Regions from separate parts of the Bradyrhizobium sp. B124 genome, predicted to be linked through region 1. Evidence: predicted binding sites of a transcription regulator. Region 1 holds the regulator's gene; the other holds the start of a gene.
What was found. The regulator LexA, encoded in region 1, represses DNA repair genes until DNA is damaged. The targets are predictions, from matches to a motif close to TGTTCNNNNTGTGTTCNG.
Positions count from the first base shown of each region.

Region 2: recA (recombinase RecA) is a predicted target of LexA. The motif match lies at 6,318-6,335, and genes of this name have one in related genera.

Region 1 covers NZ_CP152413.1:1,223,380-1,230,875, reverse strand. The annotation lists gene AAFG13_RS05660 (nuclear transport factor 2 family protein) at 1-369, shown strand, start outside; gene AAFG13_RS05655 (ComEC/Rec2 family competence protein) at 517-2,802, shown strand; gene AAFG13_RS05650 (hypothetical protein) at 2,799-3,026, opposite strand; gene AAFG13_RS05645 (hypothetical protein) at 3,172-3,600, opposite strand; gene lexA (transcriptional repressor LexA) at 3,857-4,561, opposite strand; gene glp (gephyrin-like molybdotransferase Glp) at 4,793-6,004, opposite strand; gene AAFG13_RS05630 (HAD family phosphatase) at 6,018-6,656, opposite strand.
Region 2 covers NZ_CP152413.1:2,266,229-2,273,724, forward strand. The annotation lists gene gcvT (glycine cleavage system aminomethyltransferase GcvT) at 1-69, shown strand, start outside; gene gcvH (glycine cleavage system protein GcvH) at 90-455, shown strand; gene gcvP (aminomethyl-transferring glycine dehydrogenase) at 478-3,351, shown strand; gene AAFG13_RS10955 (thioesterase family protein) at 3,532-3,963, shown strand; gene AAFG13_RS10960 (hypothetical protein) at 3,996-4,445, opposite strand; gene AAFG13_RS10965 (hypothetical protein) at 4,485-5,036, opposite strand; gene recA (recombinase RecA) at 5,126-6,214, opposite strand; gene AAFG13_RS10975 (RNA polymerase sigma factor region1.1 domain-containing protein) at 6,637-6,810, shown strand; gene AAFG13_RS10980 (hypothetical protein) at 6,911-7,492, opposite strand.

The sequences.
Region 1 (7,496 bases):
GACATCGTCTCCGCCATCATCGCCAGATGGTCCGCGGGTTTCGGCATGCTCGATGCGGATACGCTTGCTGCGCTCTACTCGCAGCACGCGTTCTTCTTCGGCTCGAACCCGATGCTCTATCGCGGCCGCGAGGGGGTCAAAGCCTACTTTGATGGCCTGCCACGCTGGCACGCGCCGCGCGTACAGTTCAGCGATATCAGGACCGAACGGGTGAATGCCGATCTCGTCAACATGGCTGCTATCGCGTCCTTTTTCCTTGACGGCGATGCGCCCTCGCTCGCCGTCAAGATCACCTGGGTGATCGCGCGCGAGGACGGCGACTGGAAGATCGCCTGCCACCACGTCTCGTCGCAGACGCCGCTGATCTAGGCGCGCGGCTTTGGGGCGCTCGTCGCCCAACGAGTGTCCAATTGTCCTCGTAGGCCACAGCCTTCGGTTGCGTGTTTCGGTTCCGTTCCGCTAGTCGGGTGACTGCGGCATCCGCTAGCCTGCCGCCCGGCAGGGATCGCGAGCGGAATGGCGGAACAGGGCACGACGCCGGGCGGCAGACGTGGCTACGCGGGGACGTGGCCGCCGCGCACGGCTGCGCCGGCCGGCGGCTATATTCCGGTGCGCGCCAGCATCTGGCGTCCTCTCGTCGAGACATTGCGGCAATGGGCGCGTGCGGAGACGGGGGCCGGGCGGCTGTTGCCGTGGGTGCCGGTGGCGTTCGGCTCCGGCATTGCATTCTATTTTGCGGCCGAGCACGAGCCGCGGCTCTCGGTCGCGGCGACCGTCGCCATCGCGCTCTGCTTGCTGGCACTGCTGCTGCGGCGGCGCCGGGTGTTTCCCGCCGTCGTGATGCTGGCTGCGGTCGCGGCGGGATTTGCGACGGCGACATGGAAGACCGCGCGGATCGCCCATGGCGTGTTGGCGCGGCCGATATATTCCGTGGCGCTGACCGGCTTTGTCGAGACGCGCGACGTCAGGGAGAAGACGGACCGCTTCGTGCTGCGCGTCGTGTCGATGGAAAGCCAGCGCGAGGTGCCAAAACTCGAGCGCGTCAGGCTCTCGGTGAAGAAGGGCACCGCGCCCGAGGTCGGCAGCTTCGTCGAATTGAAGGCGCGGCTGATGCCGCCGCTCGGGCCGCAGCGTCCGGGCTCCTATGATTTCGGCCGCGACCTCTATTTCCAGGGTATCGGCGCATCCGGTTTCGTGATGGGCGCGGTGAAGACCAGGGAGCCGCCGGCAACTGGTGGCCCTGCGTTGCGCTATGCCGCATTCATGCAGTGGCTGCGCGATGCCATCGACGCGCGCATCCGCACCACGCTGGACGGGGATCAGCGCGCGATCGCAACTGCACTACTCACCGGCCGGCGCGATGCGATCACGACGCCGGTCAACGACGCGATGTTCATCTCGGGGCTCGGCCATGTGCTGTCGATATCCGGCTACCACATGGCCGTGGTCGCGGGTGTCGTGTTCTTCACGATCCGTGCGCTGCTTGCGCTGTTTCCGGCGCTGACGGCCGGGCACCCGATCAAGAAATGGGCGGCGGCGGCCGCGCTCGTCGCGGCGGCGTTCTACCTGCTGCTGTCGGGGGCGGAGGTCGCGACCCAGCGATCGTTCTTCATGACGGCCGTGGTGCTGATCGCCGTGATCGTCGACCGCCGCGCGATCACCTTCCGCACGCTGGCGGTGGCGGCGCTGATCGTGCTCGCGATCGCGCCCGAAGCACTGGTGCATCCGAGCTTCCAGATGTCGTTTGCGGCGACGCTCGGGCTGGTGGCGCTGGTGCAGATCGGGCTGCCGAACCTGCTGGCGTCGCCCGATCATTCGGCGACCGCGCGCGTCGCGCTGTGGGGCGGGCGTGAGCTCACGATGCTGATGCTGGCCTCGCTGGTGGCGGGGCTCGCGACCACACCCTACGCCGCATTCCATTTCCACCGCGTGACGCCCTACGGGCTGCTGGCGAACCTCGCGGCGATGCCGGTGGTGTCGGCGGTCGTGATGCCGGCCGGCCTGCTCGGGCTGCTCGCCATGCCGTTCGGCTTCGACGGCGTGTTCTGGGCAATCATGGGGTTCGGCATCGATTGGATGATCCTGGTGACGCAATGGGTCGCAGCGCTCCCAGGCGCGGTCGGCCGGATGGCGGCGTTCGGAATCGGGCCGGTGGTCGTGGCAAGCGCCGGCCTCATCCTGCTCGGGCTTTTGCGCACGCCGCTGCGCTGGTCGGGGGCGGTGCTGTTGGTGGTGGCCTCGGTCTGGGCGCTGTGGGTGCCGCAGCCGGACGTGCTGGTCTCCGCCGACGGCCGCAACGTCGCGGTGCGGGGCGGCGACGGGCGGCTGCATCTGATGCACAGCGCGAAGGACGCATTTCTGGTCAAGGAGTGGCTGGCGGCGGATGCTGACGCGCGGACTGCCACGGATTCCTCGCTCGGCGAGGGTGTCTCCTGCGATCCGAGCGGCTGCGTGACGCAGGGGCCCGGCGGCGCCTTCGTCGCGCTGGCGACACGGCCGGAGGCGCTGGCCGATGATTGCGAGCGTGCGGCGCTGATCGTGACCGCGCGGCCGGCACCGCGGGGCTGCGCGGCTTCGGTGATCGATGCCGAGCGGTTGCGGCGCCACGGCGCGCTGGTGCTGCGGCGCATCAGGGACGGCTATGCCATCGATGCGGTCAAGCCCGGCGGGATCGACCGGCCGTGGTCGCCGGCGGTTCCCGGCGACGGTGAGGTTGAGACGACGTTGCGCGCACCCGCCAGCGCGCCGCGGCCCGTCGTCGATGCGACGCCGGCCGAGACCGATTTGCAGGGCGAAGATTAGCCGTTGTCGGGTGAGGGGCCGGTCGGCAACTCGAACAGGCCGAGATGGTATTCGTCGGAGTCAGGGCCAGCGTCGGGCTTCTTGACGAGGGTGAAGGAAGCCTCGGGGAATCGCTCCCAGACCTTCAGGTCGTCAGCCGTCACCGTCAGCCAGCCGAACCGGAACATGTAGCGGCCCGGCTCCGTGACGCGTCCAGCCTTTTGCCATGTGACCTTGTCGACCACCACGCACGTCCTCCGTGCCCGATGATGCGCCAAGGCGCGCGCCGACGCAATTCTCCAGCTGCGCCCCGGAACCCGGCGTCCGGGGTCGCTCGAAATCGCTTAGGTCATCCGCCGCCGAACAGCTCATTCCGCGGCGGCGATGCGTTCAACCCAAAAACAGCGACGCAAATGCAGAGGGCCGCCGCTCCACAACCTTCGGCTTCTGCTCGACCGGCGGATGCAGCGCCGGCAATTGCAGCACGCTGACGCGTTGTCCCTCGACGAGCTGGGTCACCAGCACATGGCTGCCGTCGGGGAATTCGACCGCGTCATGATGGCGATCGGGAACGTCGGGCTCGACTTCGTTGAACACGCCGACGCGGAAGTTCATCGTCTTGGTCCAGATCCACCGGCTGTCGTAGCGAACGTTCTCGGCGAAAGCGAGCTCGGTGCCCGGCAGCATGCAGACCGCGACAGTGGGGTCGGTCTCCGAAGCAAAGCCGCGGGTCGACGTGCCGCGGAAAGTCGTGGTGATCAGCGTCTCTCCAACAATGGCGGGGCGCGACGCCACGGCGTGCAGACTATAGTCACACATCGGATGGCTCCTCTGTTCGAGGTAGCGACCCGTGCCTCTCCTTGAGGCATAGGGCCTCTACCAGAGTGGACGATAGCGAACGAGTGTCTCCTCGTTTCTGGGCGATTGTACGACTGGTCGACGAAACGCCCTGATCACAAACACGCGACGCTGCGCGAGAGGTATCGGAGCGCGTCGGGCAGGCTGCACGTTACGCTATCTTTCAAAGAACGATCCGATGTGTTGCTCGTTCCCCGCCGCCGCAAGTATTTGAAATTCAGTATTTGCGATAGAGGCCGATCAGCTTGCCCTGGATGCGGACCCGGTTCGGCGGCAGGATGCGCACTTCATAGGCGGTGTTGGCCGGCTCCAGAGCGATCGACGCGCCGCGGCGGCGGAAGCGCTTCAGGGTGGCTTCCTCCTCGTCGATCAGTGCCACCACGATGTCGCCGGTGTTGGCGACGTCGTTGCGCTGGATCAGCGCCATGTCGCCGTCGAGGATGCCGGCGTCGACCATCGAGTCGCCGCGCACTTCCAGCGCATAGTGCTCGCCGGCGCCGAGCATGTCGGGCGGTACGCTGATGGTGTGGCTGCGGGTCTGCAGCGCCTCGATCGGCGTACCGGCGGCGATCCGGCCCATCACGGGGACCGCGACCGGACGGTTGCCGTCGTCCTCGGCGATCGGCGGCGTGCTGGTGCGCTTGCCGAGGGTGCCTTCGATCACGCTCGGCGTGAAGCCGCGGCGGCCGTTGCCGCCGCCGGCCGAGAGTTCGGGCAGCTTGATGACTTCGATGGCGCGGGCGCGGTTGGGCAGGCGGCGGATGAAGCCGCGCTCCTCCAGCGCAGTGATCAGGCGGTGGATTCCGGACTTCGAGCGCAGGTCGAGCGCATCCTTCATCTCGTCGAACGAGGGCGGTACGCCGGCCTCCTTCAGACGTTCATTGATGAAACGCAGAAGTTCGTACTGTTTGCGCGTGAGCATCTCGAGTATTCCCCCGGTTGGTAGCGTCGTTCGATTCCGAGACTTTTCAGGCGGGGCCAGACCTCAGGAGCACGGTGCTCGTCACAAGCGCTCCCTCGCGGCCTCCCATTTGTACACACCAGTACTCGAAACAAATCATGAACGGACACTATATGTTCGATATGTGTTCCGCAACCACTTAATTTCCGGTGAACGCATCCGGCGAGCGCACAAGCGATGCGGTCTGCGCTGTCACTTGGGCAGTGTCAGGATCTCGCATTCGCTGCCTTTGGCGGCGGCGGGCGCAAACGGCGGACGCACGAGAAGTGCCCGTGCCGCAGCGAGATTCCCGAGCAGCGACGAGTCCTGCTGCATGACAGGCGTTGCGATCAGCGTGCCGTCCTCGCGCTCCTCGAGGCGGGCGCGCAGATAGTCCTCGCGCTGGTCGTTGGCGGCGATGTCGCGGCCGAGCAATGCGCTCTCGCGGCGATGATGAACAGCTTTTCGGCCGCTCAGCGCCCGAATCAACGGCACCAGAAACAGGAAGGCGCAGACATAGGAGGACACCGGATTGCCGGGCAGGCCGATCACCCGCATCGCGCCGAGCCGGCCATGCATCATCGGCTTGCCGGGCCGCATCGCGATCCGCCAGAACGCCATCTCGACGCCTTCGGCTTCCAGCGACTGCTTGACCAGGTCGTGGTCGCCGACCGAGGCGCCGCCGGTCGTGATCAGGATGTCGGCACCCGTCTCTCGGGCCCGGCGGATGCCGGCGGTGGTGGCCTCCACCGTGTCGGCGGCAATCCCGAGATCGACGGTCTCGGCGCCTTCGGCGCGCGCCAGCGCCCGCAGCGCATAGCCGTTGGAATAGACGATCTGGCCGGGGCCGGGCGTCGAGCCCGGCATCACCAGCTCGTCGCCGGTCGCCAGCACCGCGACCTTCGGACGGCGGTGCACCGCGAGGTCCGGATAGTTCATGGCGGCCGCCAGCGACAGCGCGCGATCGGAGAGGCGGCTGCCGGCATCGAGCAGCACGTCGCCTTCACGGAAGTCGACGCCGGCCGGGCGGATATGCCGTCCGGCGGCAGCTAGCTCGGTGATCGTGATGTGGTCGCCGTCGACGGCAGTGTCTTCCTGGATGATGACGGCGTCGGCGCCATGGGGGATCACGCCGCCGGTGAAGATCCGCACCGCTTCGCCGGCGCCGACCGTGCGCTCGAACGGCCGGCCGGCGGCGACTTCGCCAATCACCCTGAGCCGGGCCTTCAGATCACCAGCGTCGACCGCGCGCACGGCATAGCCGTCCATCGCCGACATCGGCTGCGGCGGCTGGGTGCGCCGCGCGGCGAGGTCGCGCGCCAGGGTGCGGTGGTAGGCGGCATCGAGCGCGACCATCTCCTCCGGTAGCGGTTCGGCGCCGGCGAGGACGGCGGACAGGGCATCGGCAACCGGCATCAGGGCCACGCTCGGAGCTCCTTCAATCCAAATGTTCAATACCAAGTGCAGTCAGAGCCCTCGCCACGTCATCCGTCGATGTCACGTGGATGGCATGAAGGCCACGCGCCCGCGCGCCCTCGATGTTGGCGGCCAGGTCGTCGAAGAACAGGATCCGCGACGCCGGCACGCCGATGGCTTTTACCACATGATCGTAGGCCTCGGCGTCGGGTTTCCGAAATCCGATCGTCGAGGACAGGAAAACGTTGCGGAAATGGCTGAGCAGCTCGGCATGGATGACCGAGAAATGCGCAACGTGCGCCGGATTGGTGTTGGAGAAAGCGTAGAGCGGCATCCGCCTGGCGGCGGTGGCGAGCAGGGGTGCAATCCCCGGCATCTCGCCGGTGAAGATCGCATTCCAGCCTTCGAGGAACTGTGCATCGGTGAGGTTGACGCCGAGCGTCCGGCGCAGGTTTTCGAAGAACGCCGCGTCGTCGATCCGGCCGATCTCGTGATGCTTGAAGCTGTCGTCGACGACAAATCGCGTGGCGAGGTCGGCCGGCGCGCAGCCGGCATGCCGCGCCCAGCGCGCCATCACCTTCTCGAAGTCGATGTCGAGCACGACGCGGCCGATATCGAACAGCAGCACGTCGACGGAATCGGGAGAGAGTTGCGAGGTCATTGCGTGAAACCGTGTACGAGAATTGCGGGCGGGCGGCAATGTCCCCGATTTGTGCGGCAGGCATGCGACGAAGGCAGCGGGGTGTCGTCCCTGCGAAAGCAGGGACCCATAACCACAGAGGCGTGTTGTTGATGAGGGCTGTGACCCCAGCGTCGCGCAACAATGGGCACTTGGGGTAATGGGTCCTGGCTTTCGCCAGGACGACGATGAGGATGGTTCTCGCGCGATATGACGCACTGTCATTGCGTACTTCATCTCGGTGTCATCGCCCGGCTTGATGTGCGGACCGGGCGACCCGGTATTCCAGAGACGCCGGTGCTTGAATCGAGAAGCCGCAGCGTACTTGATCGCCCGGTCAGGTGTTCAGGCCAGGCGATGACAGTTGGAGCGAGGACGCAGCTTCGCACTCTCGCGACATCATTTGCCCGAGCCTTGCTCTTCGTTCCGCCGTCTCTCTTGAAGAGGGCGCAAGGAAAGCCGGATGCCGATGGCACCCATGGGACCGAGCAATGAATTGAACTTCGGATAAAGCGAAGAAGTTTTGCTGCGGGGTTTGCGCCGGGCAAATCAGTGATTGGGCTTACGGGCTTCGATGCGCAGCGACTTGCTGCTTGCCGGGCAGACCTCTCATATCCTGGAAAGCGCCAGGCCGAGGTAGGCGATGAGCGCGCCGGTGCTGAGGATGACGACGACGAGCGCCTGCTCTGAACGTGCCTGCAGGGTTTTTCGGCTCACGGCGATGATGCTCCATCCTTCAAGATCATGCTGTCCAACTCACGTCGGCTGATATCCGTTCCGGTTCCTGCCCGGGAACTTTCATCCATGTCAGCCGCGCGGGCG
Region 2 (7,496 bases), 1.0 Mb from region 1:
GTGCGCGGCCAGCGGCTGCCGCTCAAGGTCGCCGCCACGCCCTTCGTTCCCAATACCTACAAACGCTAAACGCCAAAGGATCTATCCCCATGACGACGCTGTACACGTCCGACCACGAATGGCTCCGCATCGAGGGCGACGTCGCCACGATCGGCATCACCGATTACGCGCAGTCACAGCTCGGCGACGTCGTGTTCGTCGAGCTGCCTAAGGTCGGCCGCAGCCTGAAGAAGGCCGAGGCCGCCGCGGTTGTCGAATCCGTCAAGGCAGCCTCCGACGTCTACGCGCCGATCACCGGCGAAGTGATCGAGGTCAACGAGGCGCTCGCGGCCGAGCCCGCGCTGGTCAATTCGGATGCCGGCGGCAAGGCCTGGTTCTTCAAGCTGAAGATTGCCGACAAGGGCGAACTCGGCGGCCTGATGGATGAGGCCGCCTACGCCGCGCACACCGCCTGAGGATCACCCCAAGGATTAGCCCATGAACGCGCCCTTCAAGCCGATCAACGAAGCCGCCACCGATTTCGTCCGCCGACACATCGGACCATCCCCGCGCGACATCAACGCGATGTTGGAGACGGTCGGCGCCGCGAGCCTGCAGGCGCTGATGAATGAGACGCTGCCGGCGTCGATCCTTCAGAAGGCGCCGCTCGATCTCGGCCGGGCGCTGAGCGAAACCGAAGCGCTCGCGCATATGAGCGAGCTCGCCGCGCAGAACCAGGTGTTCACCTCGCTGATCGGCCAGGGCTATTCCGGCACCATCCTGCCCGCGGTGATCCAGCGCAACATCCTGGAGAACCCGGCCTGGTACACCGCCTATACGCCGTATCAGCCGGAGATCAGCCAGGGCCGGCTCGAGGCCCTCTTCAATTTCCAGACCATGATCTGCGATCTCACCGGGCTCGACGTCGCCAACGCCTCGCTGCTCGACGAGGCGACCGCGGCCGCCGAAGCGATGGCGCTCGCGGAACGCCACTCGCAGGTGAAGGCAAAGGTGTTTTTCGTCGACAAGGAGGTGCATCCGCAGACGCTGGCGGTGATGCGCACGCGCGCCGCCCCATTGGGTTGGGCACTGGTGGTCGGCGATCCCCTGACCGAGCTCGACAAGGCCGACGTGCTCGGCGCGCTGCTGCAATATCCCGGCACGACAGGCGCAGTGCGCGACCTCCGGCCGGCGATCGCATCGCTGCGCGCCAAGGGCGCGCTTGCGATCGTCGCCGCGGACCTGCTGTCGCTGGCTTTGCTGACCTCGCCCGGCGAGCTCGGTGCGGACATCGCAATCGGCTCGGCGCAGCGCTTCGGCGTGCCGATGGGTTATGGCGGACCGCACGCCGCCTACATGGCGGTGCGCGACACGCTGAAGCGCTCGCTGCCCGGCCGCATCGTCGGCCTTTCGGTGGATTCGCGCGGTGCACCGGCCTATCGCCTCGCGCTGCAGACCCGCGAGCAGCATATCCGCCGCGAGAAGGCGACCTCCAACATCTGCACCGCGCAGGTGTTGCTCGCCGTGATCGCCTCGATGTATGCGGTGTATCACGGCCCCGAAGGCCTGACCCATATCGCACGCGGCGTGCATCGCCGCGCCACCGTGCTCGCCGCGGGCCTGCGCAAGCTCGGCTTTGCGCCGACCAGCGAGGCGTTCTTCGACACAGTAACCGTCGAGGTCGGAGCGAAGCAGATCGAGATCGTCTCCCGCGCGCTGACGGAGCGGATCAATCTGCGGATCGGTGCGACCACGCTCGGCATCGCGCTCGACGAGACCACGACGCCGGAGACCGTCGAGGCGGTGTGGCGCGTGTTCGGCGGCAAGCTCAGCTTTGCCGAGATCGAGGCGGCCGCGCGCGAGGCGCTGCCGAAGGAGCTGCGCCGCACCAGCGCATTCCTCACCCACCCGGTGTTCAACACCCACCGTTCGGAGACCGAGCTGCTGCGCTACATGCGCAAACTCAGTGATCGCGATCTCGCGCTCGACCGCGCGATGATTCCGCTCGGCTCCTGCACGATGAAGCTCAACGCCACCACCGAGATGATCCCGCTGACCTGGCCGGCGTTCGGCAATCTGCATCCGTTCGCGCCGGCGGATCAGGCCAAGGGCTATCACGCGCTGTTCAAGCGGCTGGAGCAGTGGCTGTGCGACATCACCGGCTATGACGCGATCTCGCTGCAGCCGAATTCCGGCGCACAGGGCGAATATGCCGGGCTGCTGGCGATCCGGGGTTATCATCTCGCCCGCGGCGAGCCGCACCGCAAGGTGTGCCTGATCCCCTCCTCCGCGCACGGCACCAATCCGGCGTCGGCCGCGATGGTCGGCATGGACGTCGTGGTGGTCGCGTGCGACGCGCGCGGCGATGTCGATGTCAATGATCTCCGTGCCAAGGCGGAGAAGCATTCCGCCAATCTCGCCGCGGTCATGATCACCTATCCGTCGACCCACGGCGTGTTCGAGGAGCATATCAGCGAGATCTGCGACATCGTGCATGCGCATGGCGGCCAGGTCTATCTCGACGGTGCCAACATGAACGCGCAGGTCGGGCTGTCGCGGCCCGGCGATTACGGCGCTGATGTCAGCCATCTCAATCTGCACAAGACCTTCTGCATCCCACATGGCGGCGGCGGCCCCGGCATGGGCCCGATCGGTGTGAAGGCGCATCTTGCGCCCTATCTCCCGGGTCATCCCGCAACCGACGGCGCGACCGCACACGCCATCGGCCCGGTGTCGGCCGCGCCGTTCGGCTCGGCGTCGATCCTGACCATCTCCTACATCTACATCCTGATGATGGGCGGCGAAGGGCTCACGCGCGCCACCGAGGTTGCGATCCTCAATGCCAACTACATCGCCGCACGGCTGCAGCCGCACTTCCCGGTGCTGTATCGCAACGAGCGCGGCCGCGTCGCGCATGAGTGCATCGTCGACCCGCGGGCGCTGAAGACGACCAGCGGCGTCACCGTGGACGACATCGCCAAGCGGCTGATCGACTACGGCTTCCACGCGCCGACCATGAGCTTCCCGGTAGCGGGCACGCTGATGATCGAACCGACGGAATCGGAATCGAAGTTCGAGATCGACCGCTTCTGCGACGCCATGATCGCGATCCGGGGCGAGATCGCGGAGATCGAGAAGGGCCGCTGGAAGGTCGAGGCGTCGCCGCTGCGCCACGCGCCGCACACCGTCCACGACATCGCCGACGATGCCTGGAACCGGGCCTACAGCCGCGCCGAGGGCTGCTTCCCGGCCGGCGTGTCGCGCTCCGACAAATACTGGAGCCCGGTCGGCCGCGTCGACAATGTCTATGGCGACCGCAATCTGGTGTGCTCGTGCCCGCCGATCGAGGATTACGCGCAGGCGGCGGAGTAAGGCGGCCATTGCTCTGGCCACTATTGTAGGATGGGTAGAGCGCAGCGAAACCCATCAATTGCATCCGGACTGTGAAGTGATGGGTTTCGCTTCGCTCTACCCATCCTACGATCCGGCCACCATAACGTCCCCGCTGGCGGCGGACGAACGATAAGAAGCAGCGCCGCGGCAGGAGGAAACATGCGCGAGCAATTCTGGTTTCATTTCCCGTTCCGCGTCCGCTATTCCGAGGTTGACGCGCAGGCCGTGGTGTTCAACGCGCACTACCTGACCTACTTCGACACCGCGATAACAGAGTATTTCCGCGCGCTCGGTTACGACTATCTCGGCGAGGTCGCGCGGACCGGCATCGACTTTCACACCGTGAAATCAGTCGTCGAGTACAAGGCGCCGATCCGGTTCGACGAGGACATCGAGGTCTGCGTGCGGGTCGCCAAGATCGGCCGTTCCTCGATCGTGCTTACCCTCGAGATCTTCGCCAAGGGCTCCGACGACCTGCGCGCCACCGGCGAGATCATCTGGGTCGCCACCGACCAGAAGACCCATCAATCGGTCGCCGTGACGGAAGACTTGCGCGCGCTGATTGCGAGCCGGGAAAAGGCGCTGGCGTAACGCGGCGCCTACCGGCGTCACGCGATCAAGCCTTACGGCGCGACCAAGGTGCGGCTCTCGGAGTCCCAGCGCCACAGCCGCTCGTTGGTCAGCTCGGTGCCGCCCCACCAGCGATGGATCGGGTTGTGCTGGCTGAAATCGCCGGAGCCCGCGACGATTGCCCTGCCGAGGCCGGTCAGCGCGAGCCGGCTCCGCTTGTAGCGTTGGTGACGTTCCGGGTCCTCGTGCATGTCGAGATCGAACGGCCCGTCATCGGGGCCGGAGATGGCAGGCATTGGACAGTGAGCCAGCCCGTCCAGCAAGACCCCCGTTTCCCAATAACCGAACGTCCGCCGACGATTGGGTTTCTCGTGCCCGGGAAACAGATCGTACGGATGGACCTGTCCCGCTGACAGCAGCTCCAGCATTCGCATTTCCGTTGCGCCGAGCGCGGAGCTACGCCCGAGAAGTTCTTCCAGCAGCGCGACGACTGAGCTGCGCAATTGCGGAAGTGCTCCTGGATCCTGAGTCAACAGATTGAACTAGGCTTCCGGTGTTGACGCACCCCAAGCCGCCCACGCAGCGCCGGCGACTTCGAGATGATGCCCGCGGACGGGAGCGAGGCGCAGCTGCCAAGCGGCCAATTCGGCCGGCTGTCGCTCGCCGATGATGTGATCGGTCTGCAGCATCGCAAGCCTGGACGTGACGCTCGCATGCGGGCGCAGGTAATCCAGCAGCCAGATCAATTGCAGTTGTGAGTTCGGATCGGGATCGACCCAAAGATCGACGGCGTCGAAGCGCTCGTAAAATTCGACCAATCCAAGACCCTGACGATGCGCGTCCTCAAGCAATCTGCCGGTAAGATTGTCCAGCCAGTGTGCCCCGGCGCGGTGCGAAGCCGCGCGCGGCGAGAGCAAGGCATCCAGTTCGCTTGATGGCGGCAATTTTCCGCACACGAACCGCAGCTCGACGCCAACAACGCAATCGGCGAGCCGTGCGGCCTTCAGGGCGCCAGCGCCGCTATCAGTGAATGTGAGGATAAGCCGGGTCATAACGGGTCGTTCATTCCGCAACAGGTGGCCCAACAGCATCACGGACGGCACAAAACCAAACGGACGCCGAAGACGTCGGCAACTCAACGTCCTCAGCGCCCGCTTGCAGCGAAATGATTGAGCCTTGAGGCTTACTCCTCGGCGGGCTCTTCGCCCTCGGCGTCGCGCTCGGGCGTACCGGCAAGGATCTGCTCGGCGATCAGGCCGGAGTTCTGGCGGATCGCAGCTTCGATCTTGGCGGTGATGTCGGGATTCGCCTTCAGGAACGCCTTGGAGTTCTCGCGGCCCTGGCCGAGCCGCTGGCTGTCATAGGAGAACCAGGCGCCGGACTTCTCGACGATGCCGGCCTTGACGCCGAGGTCGAGGATCTCGCCCATCTTGGAGACGCCCTCGCCGTACATGATGTCGAACTCGACCTGCTTGAACGGCGGTGCCAGCTTGTTCTTCACCACCTTGACGCGGGTGGTGTTGCCGACCACCTCGTCGCGCTCCTTGATCGCGCCGATGCGGCGGATGTCGAGGCGGACCGAAGCATAGAATTTCAGCGCATTGCCGCCGGTCGTGGTCTCCGGCGAGCCGTACATCACGCCGATCTTCATGCGGATCTGGTTGATGAAGATCACCATGGTGTGGGACTTGTTGATCGAGGCGGTGAGCTTGCGCAGCGCCTGGCTCATCAAGCGCGCCTGCAGGCCCGGCAGCGCATCGCCCATCTCGCCCTCGAGCTCGGCCTTCGGCACCAGGGCCGCAACCGAATCGATCACCAGCACGTCGACCGCACCGGAGCGCACCAGCGTGTCGCAGATCTCCAGCGCCTGCTCGCCGGTGTCGGGCTGCGAGATCAGGAGCTCGTCGATGTTGACGCCGAGCTTGCGCGCATAGACCGGGTCGAGCGCGTGTTCGGCGTCGATGAAGGCGCAGATGCCGCCCTTCTTCTGGCCTTCCGCCACGGTGTGCAGCGCCAGCGTGGTCTTGCCCGACGATTCCGGCCCGTAGATCTCGACGACACGTCCCTTCGGCAGACCGCCGACGCCGAGCGCTATGTCGAGCCCCAGCGATCCCGAGGACACCGTCTCGACATCCATCGAACGGTCGTTCTTGCCGAGCTTCATCACCGAGCCCTTGCCGAACTGACGCTCGATCTGGGAGAGCGCGGCTGAGAGGGCCTTGGACTTGTCCATGGAGGATCCTTCGACGATACGCAGTGCAGTAGCGGACATTTGGGATGTGCTCCTTATGGCGGGGATTCGCTAGCGGGAAAAACGGGCGATGCGATCAGGCGGAACGCGTTGTTGATAGGAACCTCGTACCACGTTTGTTCCGTGTTCGCAATATGTTCTTTTTGGCTTGTTGGTGCTGGCCTGTTTTATCCCCTAGTGGCCTAAGTTGAATTTGGGAGTGGCCTGTTTTGAATTAACCGAGCGGCAACCAAGGCTTGGCCGTTGTTCTCGGTAGGACTACTGAGAGACCCTATTCCCTATTCTGGGCTTATAAATTTCGATTGGACGCCATCCGTTCCTGATCCACAGGTCAGGCGGATTACCGGGGTTCTCCGTGGGTGAACGGAGTCCCAGTAAGACTCTGAGAAAAACTGACTCTCCAGCCAATGGGTAGAGGCAAAACTGAAATTCAGGAGAGCTAAATGGATTGGTCGGAATTGGTCCGGAAAGCCATCGAGTTGGGTGAAAAGACCGGCTACGTGACCTTCGATCAAATCAACGATTTGATTGAGCAGCCTGCGGAGGTCGAGCCGAAAGATATCGAGACCCTCATAATTGCACTCAGCGACAGGGGCATTGATCTCGTGAATGAGTAAGGCCGCCTCAGTTGGCGGCCTCTTTCAATTTGCAGGCACCAGCAATTTTCTAGTTAGTTGTCTGTCGTCGCCAGCCTTCCAAATAGCGCCCGCTTCAAACCTAATTCAGAAATTCTGGCTTCCGTCCATGGGCGGTGCAAAATCGCTTGAGCTGATCGGCATTAATTATCGTGTTCTCATCCGGACGATATTGACCGCCATATGTATTGCGTGGGTCTTGAGCTTTATCCGGAATGCGCTCGATTTCCTTGAGCTTCACTGCTTCGCAAAGAAGCGAAAGCCATGCCTTGGAATTTCCATCCATCACTGAGTACGAATGAACAGGCTCGACGTTGGCAAGCAGACAAGCTGCTTCATCCAACCTGAACTCTTTTCTGTGCCGCCAGATTGAATGGTCGGGCCTTGGGTTCACTCCAAGGTGAACCAATTTCAAAAAGGCTGGAAACATTAGTCCGTAGGCGACAGTCACCATAGTGACAATGCCAAGTGTAACGATTACCGGCCAAGCCAGGTCTTTCACGAAGGACCATCCGACCATGGCAAAGCCGGACAAAATCGATATGACCTGCTTCTTCCAATCGAAATAATCCAAAACCGGCTCGATCCACGGCACGGCTTTGGCGATGCTATTTCTGATTGTCCCCATGTCCCGCAGACTGCCCTGAGTCGCGGTGGGTTCCAAGGGA